Regions from separate parts of the Marinomonas sp. HM11-D genome, predicted to be linked through region 3. Evidence: predicted binding sites of a transcription regulator. Region 3 holds the regulator's gene; each other region holds the start of a gene.
The links. The regulator FliA, encoded in region 3, starts transcription of late flagellar genes. The targets are predictions, from matches to a motif close to CTAAAGTTNNNNNNNNNNCNGCCGATA.

Region 1 (3,141 bases), 190 kb from region 3:
CCGGATATCTTGCCGGGTGCAGGGCAAGAATTGGCTCCTCGTCAAGAAATTACAACCGATGACGAAAGTGGTCATATGTTTGTCTTTACTCAAGGTGCTTCGCTAAATGATATCGTGCGCGCGGTGAATCAGGTTGGCGCGGCGCCTGGTGATGTCATGGCGATTTTAGAAGGCTTAAAGCAAGCGGGCGCGTTGAACGCTGATCTTGTGGTGATCTAAGCTGGAGGAATTATGAGTCGAATTGATAACAATGCTTTTTTTGCTGACTTTAATTCGTTGGCGGATTTGAAACGCCAAGCCCAGCAAGATCCTGATGTAGCGCTCAAGAAAGTGGCGCAAGAGTTTGAAGCCATCTTCATTAACATGATGTTTAAAAATATGCGTCAGGCTAATGAGAATATTGGTGGCGGCTTGTTTGATAGCACTCAGACAAAGCAATACACGGAAATGATGGATACCCAGCTTGCTCAGTCACTTTCAAATGCGGGCGGCATTGGTTTAGCTGAGTCCCTTGTTCGTCAATTGCAAGGCAAGGGGATGGGATCATCTTTTGCTTCTAACAGTGATGATAGTGGTACCTCTGAGCAGGATTTTCTGCGACGTCTTTCTGTATTGGATATGGCTCAAGTACGAAATGTCGCTAAAAAGGCAGCTCAAGATCTTACCGAAAGTGCTCAACGTATTAGCGATAAAGCATCTGTTTCAGTAAAAGACGTAGCCTTTGATACGCCAGATAGCTTCGTTGAAACTTTGTGGCCCCATGCTCAAAAAGCCGGAGAAAAGCTAGGAGTGGATCCAAAGGCTATTCTTGCCCAAGCGGCCTTAGAAACAGGTTGGGGCAAGTATCCCATGGCTAAAAATGACGGCTCACCGAGCTATAACTTGTTCGGCATTAAGGCGGACCAGCGCTGGTCAGGCGATCGCACTTTATTGAATACCTTGGAGTTTCGTGATGGCGTCGCACAGCAGGAAAAGGCTGCGTTTCGCGCTTACGACTCCTTTGAGCAAAGCTTCGATGACTACGCAGACTTTTTAAAAGCCAGTGAACGGTATCAAAATGCCTTGCAAGCCGGCGATGATGCGGCAATGTTTGCCGCTTATCTGCAAAAAGGTGGCTATGCAACGGATCCTAATTACGCCGATAAGATCGCTAATATCCTATCTAGTAAATGGTTTAAAACCCTTCTATAACAAGGTGTTAAAAAGCCCTTATCATTTCTCTTAAATTCAATATGAGAAATCCTTCTTTTTGGTAAAGTAATTGCATCAGCTGACGATATAGAGTTATACGCATTTGCGTTTTGGTATCTGAGAGGTTAATCGCATGGCTAGTCTTTATTCCATTGGTTTGTCGGGGTTGCAGTCGAGTACTGCACGTATTACGACGACTGGTCAAAACACGGCAAACGTTGATACGGAAGGCTACAGCCGTCAGACAACTGCGACGGTGAGTCGCTCTGGTGGCGGTGTATTGGTCCAAGATACCAGTCGTATCATTAATCAATACGTTAACCAGCAAGTCTGGAGCGACACTTCAAAGCACAACTTCTACGAAAGCTATCATTCTATGATGACGTCGTTTGATACGGTCATGGGGGATGAAAGTGTGTCCATTAGTAATTACTTGGATTCGGCTTTCGGCTCATTGCAAACGGTTAATAGCGATCCTACAGACAGTGCGGCGCGTGCTCATGCCTATTCAACTTTTCAAGAACTGGCTGCTCAATATAACGAGTTGGCGGGTTATGTCTCTGACCAGCGAGAATTAGCGAGTGATGAGATTAGCAATAATATTGAGTCCATTAATAACATCACCAGTCAGATTGCATCGCTAAATGAGCAGATCTTTAAGCTTGAATCGACTACAAAAAGCTCCGCGAATGAGCTTCGTGATCAGCAAGAGCAGCTGGTAAAGGATTTGTCAGCTTACCTTGATGTTAAAGTGAAATACGATGATCACAAGTTAATGACGGTGAATCTAGCATCAGGTCAGCCACTTGTTTTACAAAGCAATAACAATCAACTGGCGTTAACCACAAATCCTAAGAACCCAGATGGTGAGTTAGGCATTGAGTTGAGCTTTGGCCGCTATGAAGTGAATATCCCGACGGATGCGTTGGGCGGCTCTATGGGCGGTTTGATTGCCTTCCGTAACGAGTTTGTGGCCACGGCAGAGCGTATGTTAGGTCAGCAGGCACTGGTATTAGCGGATACGATGAACGAGCAAAATAAGCTGGGTTTGGATGTCAATCAAAATCTAGGCATTAATTTGTTTGCCACTGACACTATCAAGTCCGTACCCAATTCAAGTAATGGTAACCCTAATGCAAATATCTCTGTCAGTATCACGCCAGGGGCTTCAAGTGATGTTCTGACCAACACCTATGAGTTGGTTATGACCTCAGCCAACCAATTTCAACTCGTGACTTATGATCTGGATGGTCGCATTACCAATGAATCAGATACAGTTGATATTGTACCATCTCCTTATACAGGAGAGCTTATTTCAGTGCCTGGTTACGGTGTTGATATCTCGTTTAACGGTTTGGCAGACTATACCACTGGCGATCGTTTTCAATTTATTCCCACTAAGGATGCTGCATCGACTTTAAGGTTGAGTGCACGTTCTGGTGATGATTTTGCAATGGCTGCTCCGATTGCGGTATCAAGTAGCTCATCAAATTTGTCGGATGTGGCGATTTCAATCTCAAGCGTGACTGATACAAGTACAAGTGCCTTTACAGCAAATAAAGCATTGGATGTGAATGCACCGCACAGTATTAGTATTAACGCAAATGGAGAGGTTGAGATTTTTGATGGTAGCGGTTCAGGTGTGCCTATTAATACACCTGCTACCATTACAGATTACAGAAATATTTTAGAGCAATTTGGTTTAGCTGCGAGTGCTGGATTTGATGTAAGTTTGGATGGTCAGCCTGAGCTGGGCGATAGTTTTTCCATTGCTTACAACAAGAATGGGGAGTCGGATAACTATAATGGCCTGAAACTAGCTGATTTACAGAATAAAGCCACGGTAGGGGGTGTCCGTTCATATTCTTCGGCATTTACCTCCTTGGTAACGGAAGTGGGTAGCTTAACTGCCTCGTTGAAAACTAACTCTAGTGCCAGCGAAGTAGTAAT
Region 2 (3,141 bases), 200 kb from region 3:
CTCAACCATTTCCTTATCCACCTGACAGACAGCGGTCAGGTAGTTGTCATTCGACAAACCTTTTGGTGGCGGCTGAATATCACTCCAGTTCATGTTTACAATACGTTCCACACCACGCACCAAGAAACCTTGAATGCGGCGGTTGTACTCAGTAATGATCACGAAGCAATGTTGGATATTTTCAATTGGGCTAGCCCCTGTTGCTAGACCCAAGTCTAGAATCGGAATCGTGCCACCACGAATATGTGCCACGCCGCGAACTACAGGACTGCTGTGTGGCATGCTAGTAAGCTTAGGGCATTGCAACACTTCCTTCACTTTGAAAACGTTGATGCCATAGATTTGCTTACCGTTTAAGCGAAACAGCAATAATTCAAGACGGTTTTCTCCGACGAGTTGGGTTCGCTGGTTTACGCTCTCGAGAACTCCGGCCATAAAAGCCTCCTAAAATCTGCGCTCTATATAACAGGGGAAACCCTATTATTATGAAAATCCCTCATCAAATGATAGAGTGATTCCGTTGTTTTTACTAACCCAAGTCGACATCCTTGGAGATTTACAATGGGTCGCGTCAAGCTTCTGACCATATTACTCTTTTTTCTTTGCAGTTGGAGTAGTGCGTCACAATTAGAAACTCAAATAGAACAATTTATTCAACAAGTTGAATACAAACGATTACAAAGCATTTATCCCAATGCTCGAATCAACATAGCCGTTCAAAATAAAGTCGCACTAGATTACTTGCCCGATTGCAATCAGCCTATTGCCATTGATAACCAGCGCCCCGAAGCCGTTAACCGCACTACCTATGCCATCAGTTGCGAAGATCCGGTATGGAAGTCTTATGTACCCGTTGAACAAAGTATTTTAATAGAAGGCATAAAAGCCATTGCACCAATCTCTCGTGGCGAGCGCATTAGCGAGCAAAATACCGACATCGGCGAGATTGATCTGGCGACTTTAAGAGGTCACTTATACACCAGCGCTAACCCTCCTTACGGGCTGGTTGCTTCACGCAACATTCGTATCAATAACTTTATTACCGACCAAGTCACCGAGCTACCAGACCTGATTAAGAAAGGCAGTAACGTACTGATCACAGCACAAAGCAACAGCATTGTGGTAAGAATGAATGGCGTAGCACTAGAAGATGGCGTGAAAGGCCAACAGATTCGCGTTCAAAACGTCAGTTCTGGTCGAATTGTGTACGGAAAAGTTGTCAGTGATGGTGAGGTTTTAGTAAACTACTGACTAATAGCGACTTGCTATCTTCAGTTAAAAATAGTTGAAAATAATTTCTAAAGTTTCAACGCGCGCGACCGATAACTGAGTTAGCGGACTAATTCTGGAGGCAAGCACCATGGCAATGAACATTTCGGGCGTTGGTACACAACCAACTCTCTCATCGACTAAAAACGATCGTGTTAAGAATGACGAAACGAATACTACGTCGTCTAACACAGGCGTTAGCAGTAAAGAAGGTCTTTCTGAGGACACTGTGCAACTAAGCAGTGTGGCTCAGTCTCTACAAGTCAAAGGCTCTGGCTCTGAAGCGAGTGTGGACATGGATAAAGTAGAAAAAATCAAACAAGCAATTGCCGCAGGCGAATACAAGATAGATACCGAAAAGCTTGCTAGCAATATGATGGCAATGGACGAGTTGTTTAGCTAAGTAAACACTCGCTCTCATTATGATCCCGCTTGCCCCCCTCTTTACTCAGATCAAAGAGAACCTTGAACAGTTGTCCGAGGTTCTTCTTCGAGAGCGCTCAGCCTTAGCAACCGCAACACCTGACGACATCCTTCAACTTGCCTCCGAAAAAAAGGTATTGCTCGACAATATCGATGCCGCCAATGAGAAACGTCAAAGCATGCTAATCAAATTTGGCATTCTCAATCCTAAAAAACCGTCTGACGCAGATTTCCTAAAATGGCTCGACAGCCAAGACGGCATGGACGAGCTGAAAGACCTCATCAATGAATGCAATGGCTTGTTAGACCGCTGCAAACGGGAAAACAACACCAACGCACAGATCCTAGGCACACTGCAGAAACGCAATAAAGACATGTTTGAAATGCTGCAGGGCCATAACCGCAAGAATAAAGTCTATACCGCCTCTGGTGGCACTCGCCCAATTAGTAGTAAACATACCATTGGTAGAGCCTGAACCTTTCCGTTTCCAATAAAGCTTTACAAAACAGTGAGCTAGCGACGCATTAACTTGGTATCCAAGGCTCGAATTGATATACTCCATCTATCGTGTCTCCATAGGTAAACGGGATATACCTGCTGCCTCCTAAGCGGCGATTCCAGGTTCGAGTCCTGGTGGAGACGCCATAGACACAACAAAGCCGCTCTCGAAGCGGCTTTGTTGCATTTGGGAAATAGATTCATTAGGTAGTTATGGGCGCATAGCTTCTACCATACTCACGAATTGTTCCACGCCACGTTTTACTTCTTCCAAACCTAACGACACATTATTGATACTTTCTTGGCCATGTAAGGCAATGCCTGAAACAGACGTCAACGACGTATCAATCTGCTTAATCAATTGATGGTTAAGCTCAACCACTTTGGAAATTTCAGCGGTCGCAACTGAAGTACTACTGGCCAGTTTACGCACCTCATCGGCGACAACAGAAAAACCACGCCCAGCATCACCCGCTCGTGCAGCTTCAATGGCTGCATTCAAGGCAAGTAAATTGGTCTGATCTGCAATAGAACGAATGGTCACCACAATATCGGCAATATTTTTAAACTGCTCCATTAGCTGATTACCTACAGACGTTGCATGACTTACTTGCTCCGCAATGGTGTGTGATGTATCCACCGCTTCACTCAATACCTGTACCGCATTGGTAGTAATTTGGCTGGTTTGCTCTGATGTCGCTGCGGCCATATCTACTGCATTCATGGCGATAGACACCCTTTCAGTAATATCGGAAGCAAACTTCACGACCTGAAGCACCTTGCCATCTTCATCTAAAATCGGGTTATAGGTCGCCTGCAGCCATATTACATTGCCCTGGCTGTCATAGCGCTTATAGCGCCCTTTCGATAATTGCCCGCTTGACAATTTTCTCCAGAAATCAGGATTTTGACGATAGAACTCATCATCACAGAACATACGATGATGCTGA
Region 3 (3,141 bases):
TAGCAATGCTCGAGTCGCTCAACCAAGTGCTTCCTATCAAGAACGCATTCAACAAGCGCGTAACTTAAGTGGTAATGCCGCTTCGCCCAAATCTAAACCAAAAGGGGAAGCGTACGAGGTATTTGAAGAAGCCCCTGTTGCTCCGCCAAATCGTTACGTTGAGTCTGAACCTGCCATTCAAGAAGATCTCTCTATCAGACCTCATGTTCAGGTACGGCCGTCTCCAGATGAAGAGAAGCTTCGAGCGATGGAGAAAGAGCTTGAGCAGGTGCGACGACTGCTCGAACAAAGCCAAGAAGATAAACACCAAGCCGCGGCTCAAGCGAATGCCGTAAAACGTCAGACATTAGATCAACGACTCCATGAGCAACTAAAAACGCTAGGTTTATCGGATCGCGTGATTGATAAAATCGTTTCAGATCTTTCTTTAACAGGACGAGAGGAAGATTGGAAAAAAGCTTTGTCACATTTAGCTGATAGTATCCCCATCCGTTCTTCTAGCGAAGCCTTCAGTGGCTGCATCGCATTTATGGGGCCAACAGGCGTTGGTAAAACGACAACGATTGGTAAAATTGCCGCACAGTATGTGTTGAAATATGGCTCACAAAGTGTTGTTTTGATTACCACGGATACCTACCGTATCGCCGCGCATGAGCAACTTAGAACCTTTGGTCGCATTCTCAATGTACCAGTCGAAGTGGTCAATGAGTACACTGACCTGAATGAAGTGTTAGATAAGTATTCGGACTATTCGCTGATTTTGGTGGATACGGCTGGGATGAATCCTCGCGACCGCAACCTTGAGCGTCAGCTTGCTATGATGAAGCGTGCACGGGGTTACCTCAAGAAACTGTTGGTTTTACCTTGCACCAGCCAACGACAAGTTTTAAAAACAGTGGTGGATGTTTATTCTCAAATTCAGCTTGATGGCTGCGTTTTAAGTAAGCTAGATGAGTCTGCCTCGTTAGGTGAAGCTATCAGTGTGGTGATAGAAGAAGGTCTGCCTGTTATGTATGTGGCAGACGGCCAGAGAATTCCCGATGATATAGAACCTGCTAGGGCCCACAACCTGATTAGCCGAGCGGTTTATACTGCTGAACAGTTCGGTCAATTATATGGAGCTCTTAAGTACGGAAGTTAGTTTCGTAAAATTACGTTATTTGGCAGAGAAATTCTGAGGACTGTATAGTACATTGATAGCAAATGTACTTCAGATAACAGTTTTACAGTTTTAGCGTATAACAACGCAAAGATGGATGTAGCATGTATACAAAGAAGGCGACGTTATCGATAGATGCGATGGTACAGAAATATGATTTTCTGGTTAAAAAAATCGCCTATCATTTGCTGGCTCGATTGCCAAGCAGTGTGGATATCGATGACCTAATACAAGCAGGGATGATGGGCCTTATTGAAGCCTACAAACGCTTCGAATCGACTAAAGGTGCCTCATTCGAGACCTATGCTGGTATTCGTATTCGTGGCGCCATGATGGACGAAGTGCGTAAGAGTGATTGGGCGCCTCGCTCAGTTCGACGTAATAGCCGAGCGGTAAGTAGTGCCATTCGAGAAGTAGAATCCATCAGTGGTCGTGAGGCAACGGATATTGAAGTTGCTGCCCATATGGGTATTAGTATTGACGAATATCATGAAATCCTGCATTCCTCTATGTCTACTCAGTTGTTTAGCTATGAAGAAATGTTGGATAGTGAGACGGGTAGCCATGAATTGGATATAAAGGTTGAGGGCGAAAGCAGTCAGCCTGATCAGTTAGTGGCTGAAGCGGGCTTCCAATCCCAACTAGCACAAGAGATCGACCGTTTACCAGAACGTGAAAAGCTGGTGTTGTCTTTGTATTACAATGACGAATTGAATTTAAAAGAAATTGGTGCCGTTTTGGGCGTCAGTGAATCACGAGTTAGCCAAATACATAGTCAAGCTGCGATGCGTTTGCGTTCAAGGCTGAGTGGCTGGCAAGATTAATGAATATGATAGAAATGACTTTACCTAAGGGTTGTGGAGGTTGCATTGGATAAAAATATGAAAATCCTGATTGTTGATGATTTCTCAACGATGAGACGTATCATCAAAAATCTACTGAGGGATTTGGGATTTACCAATACAGTCGAGGCAGATGATGGAACGACTGCGCTACCTATTCTGCAAACAGGCACAATTGATTTTCTTGTGACGGACTGGAACATGCCTGGTATGACAGGTATTGAGTTGCTTCGAGCTGTTCGAGCTGACGAAAAACTGAAAACTATTCCTGTTTTAATGGTTACTGCTGAAGCCAAACGTGATCAGATCATTGCTGCGGCTCAAGCGGGCGTGAACGGTTATGTTGTGAAACCTTTTACTGCAGTGGCCTTGAAGGAAAAAATCGAAAAGATTTTCGAACGTATCGATTCCGCAAAATAGGGGCTGGAAATGTCTAGTGAAAACGAGTCAAAACTTGGGGAATTCGAGACCGTCGTAAAAGATGGTGCGGTTGATTTGCTCAATAAAATTGAAGTCGGTGACTTTAGTGGAGCAATCAAGGTTATCCAAGAATTAAGCGAGGCTCGCCATAAAAGTTTTTATAACGAAGTTGGTTGTTTAACTCGTAGCTTGCATGATGCCATTCGAGATTTTCAAATCGACTCGGTAGACATGATGGTGAAAAGCGGCGTTTCTGATGCCGAAGCCGGCTCTCGAATCACAGATGCTTCAGATCGCTTGAATTATGTTATTGAGATGACCAGCTCTGCTGCTAACAAAACCATGGATATGGTGGATAGTAGTGTGCCGGTTGCCAGTGAGTTGCAAAATCAAGCTCGAGAACTTCATAAAGATTGGAATCGTCTGATTCAGCGTGATTTAACACCACAAGAATTTCGCGATTTGTACAAACGAATTGATGCGTTTTTGAAGTACACGGATGAAAGCGCGACAACCTTGCATAACAATTTAAATACTATTTTGTTAGAGCAAGGCTATCAAGACCTAACTGGACAAGTGATTACACGTGTTAACGAGCTAATACGCGATGTAGAAGAGCGTTTAGTGCACCTTGTTTCTGTTGCCGGTCGAGTTGATAGCATCTCTGGTATCGAGCATGAGTCAGAGAACAAGGAACGTGATGACGATCGAGGCCATGGG
Region 4 (3,141 bases), 180 kb from region 3:
CTTTGGGGGCTGTGCCGTAGGCAATGCCATAAGCTTTGTCTTTGTGCCAGGTTATACGCCATAGCCAATGGTCTTGTTCTGCGATTGGAATCGAAGCGGACCAGTTGCCATCGCTGGTCTTTGTCCAAGCATAGGTCTGACGATACTGAGGATTAGCTTTAGTAAAGAAGGCGGTCCCAATCAAGATAAGCTCCTCATCTGAGCGGACGCTTAATTTGGGATCTCTTAAGTCTGCATCTTTAGTGCTGATGCTTCCCATATTCATCCAATTAGAGCCGTCGTTACTTTTAAGGACTCTTAATGTGCCGTTTGGGGATGTGTGGGTAGAGGCTTCTCTAAAGGTACACCACCATGCTCCTTGAAAATGCACTAAGTCTGTGAATGCATTGTGTTCAGACTGCTGCCAGATGGTTTGTAGCTTGAGCTCTTTCATTGGGATGTGATGCCTATATTGTCTTTTTGCTAAATCTTACGCCTCCAGAAAAAAAATTGAAGAAATTCCTAAAGTAAAAACATCCTATGACGATAACTAAATCATAAGAGATACAAACAATATGTATCACCGAATAAGTTAGAATTGAGTGGAGATATAATCATGGCTCTATATGTAAATACAAACGTTTCTTCTTTAAACGCTCAACGTCAATTGATGGGTTCAGGTAATGCTTTAACAACTTCTTTTGAGCGTTTATCTTCTGGTTTCCGCATCAACAGTGCAAAAGATGATGCGGCAGGTCTGCAGATCAGTAACCGTATGACTTCTCAGATCCAAGGTCTGAACCAAGGCATTCGTAACGCAAATGACGGTATCTCTGTTGCTCAGGTAGCAGAAGGTGCTTTGCAGGAGTCTACAAACGCATTACACCGTATTCGTCAATTAGCGGTTCAGTCGCAAAACGGTATTAACTCAAGTGCGGACCGTGCGGCATTGCAGAAAGAAGTGACTGCTTTGATCGCTGAGATGAGTCGTATTGCAACTACTACACAATTTGGTGGCGTGAACCTGTTGTCAGGTGGTTATTCTGCTAAGTTCTTAGTGGGGGCGAATGCCGGACAAACTATCAGTGTTAATATTTCTAGTCCTACAGGGCTTGCAGGCCCAAGCTTTGGTGCTTCGGGTCTAGGTGTTTCTACTGTAGATATTTCTACTGAGACGGGGGCGTCTGGTGCGTTAGCTGCCATTGATGCAGCTATTACTGCAGTGGATAGTAAACGAGCTGATTTAGGTGCGGTGCAGAACCGTTTTAGCTCAACTATCCGCAACTTAAGTAACATTGTGGAAAACGTAACTGCGGCACGCTCGCGAATTCAAGACACAGATTTTGCAACTGAAACTGCGGAATTGACTCGTAACCAGATTCTACAGCAGGCTAGTAATACTATTCTCGCGCAAGCGAACCAACGTCCTCAAGCAGCGTTGTCGTTGTTGGGAGGTTAAAAATAACCCGTTGGGGTGGATTAGGAGGTCGAGGTAAGATTTGGCATCCAGCCACCAACGGGGATAATTAGAGTTTCTCATTCTAACTATATTAGCCAAGCTTAATGCTTGGCTTTTTTTTGCTCTTTTTACGGAGCGACTGGGGGAGGTAGTCCCAGTTACTGATAAATTGCATAATGCGTGCCAAATGGTTAAGTTATTGAAAAGTATCAATAATATTGTTGTTTAAAGATGGGCTTGGCAATTATTTGCCATAACGTGAAAAAAAAATAAAAAAAAAGGCTAAAGTTTGCCTTAAGTGACCCGATAAGCTGATTAGGTAAGATGTAAAGGATTTGGAACTCTAGAGGTGGGGTTCCATATCTCCCACCTAGGTGGTTATTAAGGCTGGGCAGTCAGATGCCCATTAGGAGGTCGTTATGGCTTTATATGTAAATACAAACGTTTCATCATTGAATGCACAACGTCAGTTATTGAGCTCTGGTAACAGCTTGAGCACTTCATTTGAGCGTTTGTCTTCAGGTTTTCGTATTAACAGTGCGAAAGATGACGCAGCGGGCTTGCAAATCAGTAACCGTATGACATCTCAGATTCAAGGTTTGAATCAGGGTATTCGTAACGCGAACGATGGTATCTCTGTTGCTCAGGTAGCGGAAGGTGCGTTACAAGAAACAACAACTGCGCTACACCGTATCCGCCAATTGGCGGTGCAATCTCAAAACGGTATCAACTCAAGTGCGGACCGAGCAGCGTTACAGAAAGAAGTGACTGCACTTATAGCGGAAATGAGTCGTATTTCGACTGATACTCAGTTTGGTGGCGTGAACCTTCTAACAGGCGGTTACTCTGCAAAATTCCTTGTAGGTGCTAATGCTAACCAAAATATTAGTGTAAACCTTTCACGAACTGGTGGTGGTTTCGGTGCTTCTGGCTTAGGTGTTGGCGCTGTTGATATCTCTACAGTGGGTGGTGCATCGGGTGCGTTAGCAACGATTGATGCTGCAATTACTGCTGTAGATGGTAAACGTGCAGACCTAGGTGCGGTTCAAAACCGCTTTAGTTCTACTATTCGTAACTTAAGTAATATTGTTGAAAACGTGACTGCTGCGCGTTCACGTATCAAGGATACTGACTTTGCGACAGAAACTGCAGAATTAACTCGTAACCAGATTCTTCAGCAAGCCAGTACTTCTATCCTAAGTCAGGCGAACCAGCGTCCACAAACAGCGCTATCTTTGCTAGGCTAAGCGATATCCCAAGCTAATATGAGCTAAACTCAAGAGTGGTTTAGCTCTGTTAGCTTCATTTTTATGAAGGGGGAGGGTATGTCTTTAAATAGTATTGAAAATAAGTCTATGCCTTTAGCATTTGATGGAAGTGTATTGGCTTCATCTGCTAGTGTAGTGACTCAACAATTAAAGGGCACCAACTCAAATTCTGAATCAGAGCAAACAGCTGAAAAAGAAGAGTCAGCTTCTGTAGAGGATAGCCCAGCGGTGTTACAGAAGGCTGTGGAAGATATTAACGCTATGGTTGAATCTAAAAACCGGCAGTTAAGATTCTCTGTTGATGACTCCAGTGGAAAGCCAGTCATTACGGTGTTAGATTCTGAGAATGAAGATGTGATTCGTGAGATTCCTACCGAAGAAGTGCGCCGTTTGGCGGCGAGAATTGAAGAATTACAAAGTGAATTGGGTATGGCT

Region 1: the regulator FliA is predicted to act here: its motif matches at 1,253-1,279, upstream of flgK (flagellar hook-associated protein FlgK).
Region 2: the regulator FliA is predicted to act here: its motif matches at 1,299-1,325, upstream of flgM (flagellar biosynthesis anti-sigma factor FlgM).
Region 4: the regulator FliA is predicted to act here: its motif matches at 1,721-1,747, upstream of ACOSVP_RS00570 (flagellin N-terminal helical domain-containing protein).

What each region holds. Positions count from the first base shown of each region.
Region 1 is NZ_JBMMKT010000001.1:119,244-122,384, forward strand. It holds gene ACOSVP_RS00530 (flagellar basal body P-ring protein FlgI) at 1-219, shown strand, start outside; gene flgJ (flagellar assembly peptidoglycan hydrolase FlgJ) at 232-1,191, shown strand; gene flgK (flagellar hook-associated protein FlgK) at 1,325-3,141, shown strand, end outside.
Region 2 is NZ_JBMMKT010000001.1:107,980-111,120, reverse strand. It holds gene ACOSVP_RS00485 (chemotaxis protein CheV) at 1-435, opposite strand, end outside; gene flgA (flagellar basal body P-ring formation chaperone FlgA) at 562-1,251, shown strand; gene flgM (flagellar biosynthesis anti-sigma factor FlgM) at 1,361-1,672, shown strand; gene ACOSVP_RS00470 (flagella synthesis protein FlgN) at 1,692-2,168, shown strand; tRNA gene ACOSVP_RS00465 (tRNA-Arg) at 2,263-2,338, shown strand; gene ACOSVP_RS00460 (methyl-accepting chemotaxis protein) at 2,403-2,900, opposite strand; partial or broken gene ACOSVP_RS00455 (PAS domain-containing protein) at 2,934-3,141, opposite strand, start outside.
Region 3 is NZ_JBMMKT010000001.1:306,150-309,290, forward strand. It holds gene flhF (flagellar biosynthesis GTPase FlhF) at 1-1,141, shown strand, start outside; gene ACOSVP_RS01430 (RNA polymerase sigma factor FliA) at 1,264-1,983, shown strand; gene ACOSVP_RS01435 (chemotaxis response regulator CheY) at 2,041-2,421, shown strand; gene ACOSVP_RS01440 (protein phosphatase CheZ) at 2,431-3,141, shown strand, end outside.
Region 4 is NZ_JBMMKT010000001.1:126,335-129,475, forward strand. It holds gene ACOSVP_RS00560 (hypothetical protein) at 1-184, opposite strand, end outside; gene ACOSVP_RS00565 (flagellin domain-containing protein) at 596-1,438, shown strand; gene ACOSVP_RS00570 (flagellin N-terminal helical domain-containing protein) at 1,858-2,685, shown strand; gene ACOSVP_RS00575 (flagellar protein FlaG) at 2,764-3,141, shown strand, end outside.